Regions from separate parts of the Streptomyces sp. NPDC026673 genome, predicted to be linked through region 3. Evidence: riboswitches for the same ligand, from Rfam matches in the RefSeq annotation. Region 3 holds a riboswitch; each other region holds the start of a gene.

Region 1 (3,922 bases), on a different contig from region 3:
AACCACAGCACCGAGTTGGCGATGCCGTTGTAGGCCGAGGCGAAGGTGTCCGCCGGGATGTCCAGCATCCGTACGTGCTGGCCGCCGGTGTCCGCGGTGGCGAGGCGGCCCGTCCCTCCGGAGCTGCGGAGGACGGCGGCCCGGTCGCCCTCGCCGAGGGCCGCGCAGACCCAGACGGCGTCCGCGTCCGGCCCGATCGCGCTCAGCCCCGACACGAGTCCGCCGCCGCCGCGGCGGGCGGTGAGCGTGCCGTCCTCGCGGAGGCTGTACGACACGGGGCCGCGGTTGGACGCGACCAGTACGCGCGCGGCATGCGATGCGACCATGCGGCCAGCCTAGCCACGCATGCCCGGCGGCAAACGTACGAGCTAGCCCAGCCGGGGGTTTCCAGCCGGGTGCCCCCCGCGGTAGCTGGGGAGGGCTGGCGCAACCTCACGACGACGCCGCACCTGTGCGGTACCGCGGGTGTCGTCGGCGTATGCACGCCGGTGGTGAGGGTGTGCCAACCCGTTTCGCCTTGCGGAACGACTTCCCACAACCCCCGGGCGATGGGCACCGGCCTCCGGCGAGCGGCCGACCCGCTACCGGGCCGGAGGCCTACGCCACCGCGCGGCGGCGGGCGTATTCGGGGACCGTGCGCATCGGGGGGCGTTCCTCCGTCGCGACGTCGTGGACGCGCGGCTCGAAACCGCCGTCCGGGGACCGCTCGAACTGCGTGAGGACGGGGCGTACGAGATGACCCCGCGCCAAGCGGATCTGCGCGGTCCGGTAGATCGCCGCCGCCATGCGGCCCAGCGCCTGGCCGTCCTGGTGCCGGTGGTGCCGGACCCCCACGTCGACCTGGGCGAGCGCGTCGAGCCCCACCGTGTTGAGCGCGTCCACGAGCAGCCCGAGCTCCACCCCGTATCCCACGGGGAACGGCAGCCGCTCCAGCAGCGAGCGCCGCGCCGCGTACTCGCCGCCCAGCGGCTGGACGAACCCCGCCAGCCGCGGCCAGTGCAGATTGAGCAGCGGCCGCGCGACCAGCTCCGTCACCCGCCCCCCACCGGCCGGCACCAGCGTGCCGCCGGTCTCCAGGGGGCGGTCGTACATCGCCTTGACCAACTGCACGTCCGGATCCGTGAGCAGCGGCCCGACGATCCCCGACACGAACCGCGCGTCGAACTCCCGCAGGTCGGAGTCGACGAAGCAGACGATCTCCCCGCGCGTCACCAGCAGCGAGCGCCACAGCACCTCGCCCTTGCCGGGCACCGCGGGCAGCCGCGGGAGCACGTCGTCCCGGTGGACGACGACCGCCCCGGCGGCGGCCGCGACCTCGGCGGTGCGGTCGGTCGATCCGGAGTCCAGCACGACGAGTTCGTCGACCAGCGGAACGGCCTCGCTCATCAGCTCCCGGCGGATCGTGGCGACGATCTCCCCGACCGTGGCCTCCTCGTCGAGGGCGGGCAGCACGACGCTGACCGTGCCGCGCGCACCCGCGGCGCGCTTGGCGGCGAGCAGCTGCGGCAGCGGCCTGCGGTCGGCGGTCCAGGACCGCCGTTGCAGCCAGCCGGCTACCTCGTCGAGCACCGGGTTGCTCCGTTTCTGCCCGTCTCGCAGGACGGACGGGCCATGACCAGGTTCGAGGTCGTCGGTTACAGTCTTGAACACGAGGCATGACCATCGTATGTCCACGGTGATCGCGCCTTGTCGGACAAATGCCCGGGCCCCGCGCCCGGCGCCATACCGCTCATCCAGAGGGGCAGAGGGAACGGCCCGTTGAAGCCCCGGCAACCCTCCCGCCGACCGCGAGGTCCAGGTGGGGAAGGTGCCAATTCCGTCTCGCGGCGAGATGCGCCGCGAGGAAGATGAGGAGAAAGGGCCTCGCCTGACATGGCTGCGCAGACCGTTGCATCCGCGTCCACAGACTCCGCCTTCGGGCCCGCGTCCGCGCTCTCCTGCCGCGAGTGCGGCGAGCGCTTCCCGCTGGCTCCGCTCTTCGCCTGCGAGGTCTGTTTCGGGCCGCTCGAAGTGGCGTACGACCTCCCGGGCGGCGATCCCGAGACCCTCCGCAAGCGGATCGAGTCCGGGCCGAACAACATCTGGCGCTACGCGCCGCTGCTGCCCGTCCCCGCGGACGTGGCCGCCAAGCCCAACCTCAACCCGGGCTTCACCAAGCTGGTCAAGGCCGACAACCTCGCCCGCGAGCTGGGCGTCACCGGCGGCCTGCACATCAAGGACGACTCCGGCAACCCGACCCACTCCTTCAAGGACCGGGTCGTCGCCATCGCCCTGGAGGCAGCCCGCACCTTCGGCCTCACCACCCTGTCCTGCTCCTCCACCGGCAACCTGGCCGGCGCCGTGGGCGCCGCGGCCGCCCGCGCCGGCTTCCGTTCCTGCGTGTTCATCCCGCACGACCTGGAGGAGGGCAAGGTCGTCATGGCCGCGGTGTACGGCGGCGAGCTGGTCGGCATCGAGGGCACCTACGACGACGTCAACCGCTTCTGCAGCGAGCTGATCGGCGACCCGATCGGCGAGGGCTGGGGCTTCGTCAACGTCAACCTCCGCCCGTACTACGGCGAGGGCTCCAAGACGCTCGCGTACGAGATCTGCGAGCAGCTGGGCTGGCGCCTGCCGGACAACATCGTCATCCCGATCGCCTCGGGCTCGCAGCTGACGAAGATCGACAAGGGGCTGCAGGAACTGATCAAGCTCGGCCTGGTGGAGGAGAAGCCGTACCGGATCTACGGCGCCCAGGCCGAGGGCTGCTCCCCGGTCTCCACCGCCTTCAAGGCCGGCCACGACGTGGTCCGCCCCCAGAAGCCGAACACCATCGCCAAGTCGCTCGCCATCGGCAACCCGGCCGACGGCCCCTACGTCCTGGACATCGCCCGGCGCACGGGCGGCGCCGTCGAGGACGTCACCGACGAACAGGTGGTGGACGCCATCAAGCTGCTCGCCCGGACCGAGGGCATCTTCGCCGAGACGGCGGGCGGCGTGACGGTCGGCGTGCTGCGGAAGCTGATCGAGACCGGGCAGCTCGACCCGGCCGGTGAGACGGTCGTGCTCAACACCGGCGACGGCCTCAAGACGCTGGACGCCGTCGCCCCGACCTCCCGCCCCACGGCCACCATCCGCCCGAGCCTCGACGCGTTCCGTGCCGCCGGCCTGGCCGGCTGACCCCGACCGCCCCGGCCGACCCAGACTGAAGGTGAACCCCGCATCATGAGCGCTACCGTCCGCATCCCGACCATCCTCCGCACCTACACCGGCGGCCGGGCCGAGGTCCCGGCCGACGGCGGCACCCTGGCCGAGGTCATCGACTCGCTGGAGGCGAACCACCCCGGCATCTCCGCGCGGGTCCTGGACGACACGGGCAAGCTGCGCCGTTTCGTGAACGTCTACGTCAACGACGACGACGTCCGCTTCTCCGAGGGCCTGCAGACCGCGGTGGGCGAGGGCGCGTCCGTCTCGATCATCCCGGCGGTCGCCGGAGGCTGCTGATCCGCACGGACCGCGAGTGGCAGGGGTGCCGGGGCTTCCCGGCACCCCTCCGTGCTTGAGCGGTAGTTGAAGGGCTGTACAGTTGCCCTGAACGGATCGCAACTCCCTGCAACGCTCTGCGCAACCCCTTTTCCCGGGAGCGGCGTTGTCGGCGATTTATCGCCAAATTCACGCGGTGATTGTCTCGTTGGCCGCTTATGTCCGGTCCGAGTTGCCCCGGATTATCAGCCGATCAGGCTCTTCTTCCGTTTCTTCGTGCCCGGAATTCTCGTCCGATTGACCTGTTGCAGACCGCGTCCGGGCAGATACATTCAGCCGCGGTCGACGCGTTCCGGCGCACGCCCCCTTGGCTGTAGGGGGTGAGGTCTGACCCGGGTCCGCGAGGTGCGGGTCTGCGAAGGGCCAGCAATAGGGGAGTTAGGAATGGCTCAGGGCACCG
Region 2 (3,922 bases), on a different contig from region 3:
TCCTTCGCGGCGCCGGGGTGGGGCGACGGGCCGCGCACCGCCAGCACCTCGCGCAGCGGGCGACGGGCCTCCGCCCGGTCGGCCCGCACGCGCTCCAGCACCCCGCTTGAGGCCGCGTCGGCCGAGAGGCGTGCCGGGTCCAGGCCCGGCACGCCGCGAACCGCGGACAGGGCCAGCGCGGGCGTGTCGGCGGGTTCCCCGAGGACGAACACGCTCTCCCGGAGCCGTCGCAGCACCGCGTCCGCCACGTCGCCGCCCTGGAGTTCGGCGGCCTTGGCGGTCAGCGACGCCGGCCAGGAACTCACCGCCACACGGCTGAGCCGCGCCGCCCGCGGCGCTCCGGTGTGCGCGCTCACCTCCTCGACGTACCGCGCGTACCAGGCGGTCTCCGCGGCCGGGTCGGGCGGCGGGTCGTCGTCGAGGTCGAACAGGACGCAGTGGACGCGGCGCCAGCGCACCCGGACGGTGAGAGCCGCCCGCAGCGCGCGGAAGACGGGCTCCGACCCCCACGCCCAGGGGCACAGCGGATCGGTGTACTCCACCACCTCCACCTCCGGCGGGGGAGGTTGCGCCGTCACGCGGCTCCCATCCGGTCCTCGGGCCGTTCCCCCGCTCCCGCCGGGAGCAGCGAGGGGAGCGTCACCGCGCCCAGGACCGCCGCCGCACTCTCCTCGACCCGACGCCACACATCCGGCAGCCCCGCCGCGGGGCCCGGGTAGCCGAGACCGGCCAGCGACTCGCCCCGCAGGGTGATCAACTCACCGTCGACGGCGCGCACCACGTCCAGAAGGGTGATCTCCCCGGCGGGCCGGCCGAGCCAGTAACCGCCCTCGCAGCCGCGCTGGCTGCGCACCAGTCCGGCCTTCCGCAGCTCGCCCACGACGGACTTCAGGAACCGGAACGGGATCTGCTGCGCCGAGGCGATGGCCTCGCAGGTCAGAGGGCGGGCGGGCTCACGGGCGAGCTCCAGCAGAGCCCGCGCGGCGTAGTCCGCCTTCGCGGAGATATGCATGCGCCCATCATGCCCGACCCGGCTCCGGCGGCCAGGGCCCGAGCCGGTTCGCGGCTCCTGTTGCGGGAGTATTGCCGCAGGTGAAGGGCAATGGACACTTCTTGACATCCTTTTCGGGGCCGCCCTAGCGTCCCGGCCATGAGCGAGCCCCTGACGAATCCCGGTGAAGGCTTCCACCCCCATCTCCACGACACCCCCGGGCGCGGCGCGGCGCCCCTGCGGACCCGGCTGCACCACGTCCGCGCGGACGCCCTGGACGGCGACACGGCGCAGACCGGCGGCATGCGCAGGTTCGCCGCCGTCAGCGGGAGGACGGTGGGTTCGGAGAAGCTGTGGATGGGCCAGACGCACGTGGCCCCCGCGACGTCGTCCTCCGACCACCACCACGGGGAGTCCGAGACCGCCATCTACGTGGTGAGCGGGCACCCCGAGTTCGTCTTCCTGGACGACTCCGGCGACGAGCCCGAGGAGGTCCGCCTGCGCACCTCGCCCGGCGACTACATCTTCGTCCCCCCGTTCGTACCGCACCGGGAGGAGAACCCGGACCCCGCGGAGGAGGCCGTGGTCGTCATCGCCCGCAGCACCCAGGAGGCGATCGTGGTCAACCTCCCCGGGCTGTACGCCCTTCCGGCCGAGGAGGCCTGAGAACCCGGGCACGCGGGCACCCGACGCCGTTCCTCCCCCGCCGCGCACCGCGGGGGAGGAACGGCGTCGTGCGTCAGGCGGTCGACGCGACCCCGGCGGCCGGGTGGTGCGCGTGGAAGGCCGGGTGCCCGGCCAGACGGCGCACATAGGCGGGGAGATGGCCGTAGCGGGAGAGCGGACCGCTCCCGAGGTGGGTCAGGGCCACCCACAGATCGACGTCGGCCGCCGTCAACTGCCCGCCCAACACGTGGGGTTCCCGAACCAGTCGGCGGTCCAGCAGACCGAGCGAGGCGTGCAGCGTCCCCAGGGCCCTCTCGCGGCCGGCCGACCCGGGGGCCGCTTCCGCGGCCTGTTCGGCGGCCCGTGTGACGCCCTCGTCCACCGTGTGCCGGATCGCCTCGATCTCGGTCAGGAGCGCCGGGGGGTACAGGACGGGCACGGGACCGCGGACCTGGCCGCCGAGGTTGCCCGCGAGGTCGCGGAGGATGTCCGGGGTGTGGTTGCTGACGACCCGTCCGGTCCACCGGTCGCACAGCGCGGGGACGGTGAGCGGTCCGTCGTAGCGGTGCCATGTGGCCTCGTACGCCCCGCGCAGCGGCGCGAGCGCGGTGCGCCCGGCGTCCGAGGGCTCGTCGGCGGGCGTCGCCGGAACGAGGGTCGTGACGACCGAGTCCCGCAGTCCGAGCAGGTCGAGGGTGATGGCGACCCGCTGCGAGAGCGGGCACCCGGCCGACAGGAACAGTTCGTAGCGGCGCGGCGCGGGGTAGAAGCCGCCGGCCAGGTCGACGCCGATGCGGCTGCGGAAGCGGTCGGGACGGGCCGTGCGCGGCAGCACCGTACAGGAGGCGCTGAAGTCGTGGTCACGGAGCGGTGCCGTGCGGGCGTCGTGCGGGATCGTCTCGGGCATGCCCTCTCCAAGGCGTGGTGGGGCCACCGGTCGCCCCGCGGGCACCGATGGCAGGACGGCTCAAAGCCCTGTGTCCGGTGTGCACCCGGCCCCTTGGCCGGCGGTGTGCCGGTACGCGCCAGGGTCAGCGGGCCGCGCCGAAGGAGCCGCAGACGCGCAGGAAGTCGATGTGCCGGCGACGGGTGAGGAGAAGGGCTTGTGCCCTGGGCATGTCCGCCTCCCCGGCTCGGGGGCCCGCGAGACGCGGGACCGCGCTTGCCCCGCCGCTTCGGCGGGACCAGGTCGTCACCCGGGGCACCCCACCGCGATGTGGGGGTTGCCGGTCAGCGGGCCGGGGCCGATGACCCGCCTGGGCCGCGGGGCGGCGTGGCGGGCGCTGACCATCGTGACCGTTCCCCACAGTGTCGAGTCGTCAAACCCCGTGCGTCAAGGCGGCGTTGCTGTCTCACCGGACCGCTCACCATGTGAGACACCGGCGTTGACATTCCCTCCGGGCCGTGCCTAACTTACGCCGCAGATCGGTCATGAGCGTCGGTGAACAACCCCTGGAGCGCCGCCGGCGGCCTCCGTGCCGCGGCAGGGTGTGCCAGGTGACGACCGGACCGGACGATGTTCGGTGAACGCGAGGCCCCGCGGGGCGGAACGGTGACGGTGACGACGATGCACGCAACCCCGGGGACGGCCGCGCAGCGGTCCCGTGGCCGCGTCTCGGCGTACCCGCGGCGCCTCTTCGCCCGGCGCCACGTCCACAGCGCCCTCTGTCGCGCGTGTACCGCGCCCCGTCGCGCACTCTGTCAAGGCTGACGGCTTTCTGAACCCCGGTGCCCGCCGCTGAGGCGGCGACGCGTCCTTCCGCCCGGACCCGCTTCGTCCGCCTTGTCGCTTTCCGATTTCTCGCCTTCTCGCCTTCTCGCTCTCTCGCCTTTTCGCCGTCCCGACCCGTCGCTCCGCCCGCCGAACGCCCGTGCTCCGGCGGGGCCGCCGCCGTCCGCGCGGCCGGGTCGTGCCGAACCGCTGGAGTCACCCGTGACCGAACCTCCCGGCACCGCCGTGTCCGCCCGCTCGGCGCCGCCCCCTTCCGCGGCGCCGGCCGGCCCCTCGCTCCCCGCACCCCGACCGCCCACCGCGCGGTGGGTGGTGCCGCTGCGGCGGCCCGGACGCTGGATCGCCACGGCGATCGTGCTGGTGCTCGTCGCCCAGATCGGGCACGGCCTGGCGACCAACCCCTTCTACCAGTGGGACCGCTTCGCGTACTGGTTCGTCCGTCCGGTGATCCTCGACGGGCTGCTCATCACGCTGGAGGTGACGGCGTACAGCGCGGTGCTCGGCCTCCTCGGCGGGATCGCGCTCGCGCTGGC
Region 3 (3,922 bases):
TGGGCGATGAACCGGATCATGAGCGGCGAGGCCTCGGACGCCCAGGTTGCCGGCTTCATGGTGGCCCTGCGGGCCAAGGGGGAGACCGTCGAGGAGGTCACCGGGCTCGTCGAGGCGATGTACGCGCACGCGGAGCCGCTGCACATCCCCGGCCCCGCGGTGGACATCGTCGGCACCGGCGGCGACCGGGCCAAGACGGTGAACATCTCGACGATGTCCGCCATCGTCATCGCCGGCACCGGCGCCAAGGTCGTCAAGCACGGCAACCGCGCGGCCAGCAGCGCCAGCGGCGCCTCCGACGTCCTGGAGAAGCTCGGCATCAACCTGGACCTGCCCGCCGACCGGGTGGCGAAGGTCGCCGAGGAAACCGGGATCACCTTCTGCTTCGCGGCCAAGTTCCACCCGGCGATGCGGTTCGCCGCCCCCGCCCGCCGCGACCTGGGCATCCCCACCTCGTTCAACATCCTGGGCCCGCTGACCAACCCGGCGCGCGTCGGTGCCTCCGCCGTCGGCTGCTTCGACACCCGGATGGCCGGGCTGATCGCCGGCGTGCTGGCCCGTCGCGGGTCCTCGGCCCTGGTGTTCCGGGGCGACGACGGGCTGGACGAGCTCACCGTGACGGCCACCTCGCAGGTATGGGTCGTCCGGGACGGGAAGGTCGAGCAGGTGTCCTTCGACCCGCGCGACGTCGGCATGGACCTGGTGCCGATCGAGTCGTTGCGGGGTGCGGACGCGGCCTACAACGCCGATGTCGCCCGGCGCATGCTGGCCGGGGAGACCGGCCCCGTCCGTGACGCCGTGCTGCTGAACTCGGCGGCCGCGCTCGTGGCGCTGGAGGGCGGAGAGGGTTCGCTGACCGACCGGATCGCGGCCGGGATCGCCCGGGCGGCCGAGTCGATCGACTCGGGCGCGGCGGCGAAGACGCTCGAGAGGTGGGCCGCGGCGACGCAGGCGTAGCGCGCGGGCAGGAGTGGCGAAGGGCCGGGGCGGTCGCCCCGGCCCTTCGCGCTGTCCGCCCGTCCGGGATGCGGACTCCGGCTTGCGGCGCTCCGGCCGTGTGGCATGATGCTGCGCAGGTCACGAGTGACAGCGAAACGGCCCCGGCCCGCTGTCCGGCAACCCTCCTTCCGTGGCGGGGTGCCCCGGGTGATGACCAGGCCGCAGGCAGCGAGGTCTGCGGCAAGCGCGGTCAGAGGAGTTCTTCCGTGAGCAAGCGAATGCGCTAGGGCCCCAAGGCCCCTCCCCACCCTCGGCCCGTCGTGCCGGAGGGCTGTTCCGTCATCGCCGAAATCGGCTGACGTCCCTTCACTTCTGCCTGCTCACAGGAGACTTCGCCATGTCGCTGCGCCCTGCCGTCCCCACGACCGTCGCCACCCCGCTGCCCGTCCTGGGGCGCGACGTCCTCGTCCCCCTGGTGACGGGCGGCGAGGTCGGCTACGCCGCCCTGGACTACGCGGCCAGCGCGCCCGCGCTGCAGCGGGTCTGGGACGACGTGGCCGCGTACGCGCCGTACTACGGCAGTGTGCACCGGGGGGCGGGATACCTCTCGCAGCTGTCGACGGACCTGTTCGAGCAGAGCCGGGCCACGGTCGCCGAGTTCCTCGGCTGCCGCACCGGCGACCAGGTGATCTTCACCCGCTCGACCACCGACTCGCTCAATCTGCTGGCCGCCGCCGTGCCGGACGGGACGAGCGTCTTCGTCTTCGAGACCGAGCACCACGCGTCCCTGCTTCCGTGGCGCGACGCCGAAGTGACGTACCTGAGCGCTCCCCGCACCCCGGGTGAGGCGGTGGCGACGCTGGAGCGGGCGCTGGACGCCCGGGAGCCGCGCGGAACGGCACTCGTCTGTGTGACCGGTGCGTCCAATGTGACCGGTGAGCTCTGGCCCGTGCGGGAACTGGCCGCGGCCGCCCACGCCCGCGGCGCCCGCATCGTGCTGGACGCGGCACAGCTCGCCCCGCACCACCCGGTGGACATCGCGGAACTCGACGTGGACTGGGTGGCCTTCTCCGGCCACAAGCTGTACGCGCCCTTCGGCTCCGGTGTGCTCGCCGGCCGGTCCGACTGGCTGCTCGCGGCCGAGCCCTATCTGGCCGGTGGCGGCGCCTCGCGGCGGGTGGCGCGGCGCGAGGACGGCGGGGTGGACGTCGACTGGCACACCACGGCCGCCCGGCACGAGGCCGGCTCGCCCAACGTCATCGGCGCGTACGCGATCGCCTCCGCCTGCCGCGCGCTGGCGGCGGCCGGGTTCGACCAACTGGTCGAGCGCGAGCAGGCACTGGTGGCCCGGGTGCGGGCCGGACTCGCCGAGGTGCCCGAGGTGAAGGTGCTCTCGCTCTTCGGCGACGACGCCCCCCGGGTCGGCGTCATCTCCTTCGTCGTGGAGGGGTGGAACAGCTCCCACTTCGCCGCCGCGCTCTCGGCCGAGTACGGGATCGGCGTCCGCGACGGTCTCTTCTGCGCCCACCCCCTGGTGCGCACCCTGCTCGGCGGCGCCCCGCAGGAGCCGGGCGAGTGCGGTGCCCCCGACACCGCCCTCGGCGAGAGGTCGCTCAACGCCATCCGCGTCTCCTTCGGCGCCGGCACCCCCGATGAGCACGTGGAGCGCTTCGTCGGCGCGGTGCGGGAGCTCGTGGCCGACGGCGCCAAGTGGCGCTACCGCACCGAGGACGGTCGCTGCGTGCCGGACCGGGACCAGGCCTGACCGCGCCGGCCCCGGAGCCGGCGTCGCGTCACGCGTCGAGGCCGATGGCGAAGGCCGTCTCGAGGTCGTGCTGGGAGTAGGTGCGGAACGCGACGTGCGTGTCCGTGGCCTCGACGCCGGGGATCTTGCTGATCCGGCCCGGGATGACGTCCGCCAGTTCGTCGTGCCGGGCCACCCGCACCATGGCGACCAGGTCGTACGTGCCCGTGACGGAGTAGACCTCGCTGACGCTGTCGAGCGCGGCGATGGACTCCGCGATCTCGGGGATACGGTCGACGCTGGTCTTGATGAGCACGATCGCGGTGATCACGGCTGTAGGTCTCCTTGGCTCGCCCTGGCTGCGGGCTCAAGCTTAGGCGCTGCCCGGTAGCACACCCATGTGCACAGGAAGCCGAAGACGAAGCCGGTGATGTGCGCGAGGTAGGCCACGCCCGGACCGGTCTGGTGGACCTCGCCGGCGAGCCACTGCAGGACGAACCAGAAGATGAGCACCATCCAGGCGGGGAAACGCAGCGGCAGGAAGAACAGGAAGGGGAAGACGCTGGTCACCCGGGCCCGCGGGTAGAGGTAGAGGTACGCGCCGAGGACCCCGGAGATCGCACCGGAGGCGCCGACCAGGGTCTGGGTGGAGGAGGCGTGGCCCAGCGCGTACCCGTACGTCGCCAGGTAGCCCGAGGCGATGTAGAAGAGGAGGAACCGGAAGCGGCCCATGCGGTTCTCGACGTTGTCGCCGAAGACCCAGAGGAACAGCATGTTGCCGAGCAGGTGCACCCAACTGCCGTGGACGAAGAGCGCGGTGAGCACCGAGACGAACGGCGAGACGGCGAAGGACCCCAGCGGCGGGCACCCGGTGGGCATCGGCACCTGCGCGGGGCTGATCCGCCCGTGCCAGAGCTCGGTGGGGATGACACCCCAGCGGGCGAAGTAGGTCGCCTGGGCGCACACCTGATCGTGGCCGATGCCGTACAGGGGGTTGAACCCGGAGGACGGGCCGATGAGGAAGACCACCGCGCACAGCCCGATCAGGGCGTACGTCACCACGGGTGTGCGGTGGACGGGGTTCTTGTCGTACACCGGGATGACCATGGTCCGATCATGACGGAACGGGTGTAACGGTCATGGGGCGCCTCGCCGCAGCGAAGGGCACCGCGGAGGCCGTAGGGTGACCGGAACGCATCCGCGCGACCGAGGAGACGACCGATGCCGGTTCCCCTGCCG

Evidence for each region. A riboswitch is a leader RNA that binds a small molecule or an ion and turns the genes downstream of it on or off. The one in region 3 is predicted to bind S-adenosylmethionine.
Region 1: it holds a riboswitch for S-adenosylmethionine, as region 3 does, so the genes downstream of both, thrC (threonine synthase) here and AB0F62_RS22475 (aminotransferase class V-fold PLP-dependent enzyme) in region 3, are expected to answer to the same signal.
Region 2: it holds a riboswitch for S-adenosylmethionine, as region 3 does, so the genes downstream of both, AB0F62_RS15105 (glutathione S-transferase C-terminal domain-containing protein) here and AB0F62_RS22475 (aminotransferase class V-fold PLP-dependent enzyme) in region 3, are expected to answer to the same signal.

The regions. Positions count from the first base shown of each region.
Region 1 covers NZ_JBEZXR010000001.1:199,887-203,808, forward strand. Annotated here, with positions in the region: gene AB0F62_RS00960 (trehalose-6-phosphate synthase) at 1-326, opposite strand, end outside; gene AB0F62_RS00965 (glucosyl-3-phosphoglycerate synthase) at 598-1,569, opposite strand; SAM riboswitch class I at 1,727-1,854, shown strand; gene thrC (threonine synthase) at 1,873-3,159, shown strand; gene AB0F62_RS00975 (ubiquitin-like small modifier protein 1) at 3,205-3,483, shown strand; gene AB0F62_RS00980 (cold-shock protein) at 3,907-3,922, shown strand, end outside.
Region 2 covers NZ_JBEZXR010000017.1:104,632-108,553, reverse strand. Annotated here, with positions in the region: gene AB0F62_RS15120 (DsbA family protein) at 1-578, opposite strand, end outside; gene AB0F62_RS15115 (Rrf2 family transcriptional regulator) at 575-1,012, opposite strand; gene AB0F62_RS15110 (cupin domain-containing protein) at 1,151-1,657, shown strand; gene AB0F62_RS15105 (glutathione S-transferase C-terminal domain-containing protein) at 1,731-2,564, opposite strand; SAM riboswitch class IV at 2,811-2,919, opposite strand; SAM riboswitch class IV at 3,085-3,193, shown strand; gene AB0F62_RS15100 (amino acid ABC transporter permease) at 3,591-3,922, shown strand, end outside.
Region 3 covers NZ_JBEZXR010000033.1:34,469-38,390, forward strand. Annotated here, with positions in the region: gene trpD (anthranilate phosphoribosyltransferase) at 1-957, shown strand, start outside; SAM riboswitch class IV at 1,076-1,192, shown strand; gene AB0F62_RS22475 (aminotransferase class V-fold PLP-dependent enzyme) at 1,337-2,704, shown strand; gene AB0F62_RS22480 (Lrp/AsnC ligand binding domain-containing protein) at 2,733-3,014, opposite strand; gene AB0F62_RS22485 (rhomboid family intramembrane serine protease) at 3,011-3,790, opposite strand; gene AB0F62_RS22490 (hypothetical protein) at 3,905-3,922, shown strand, end outside.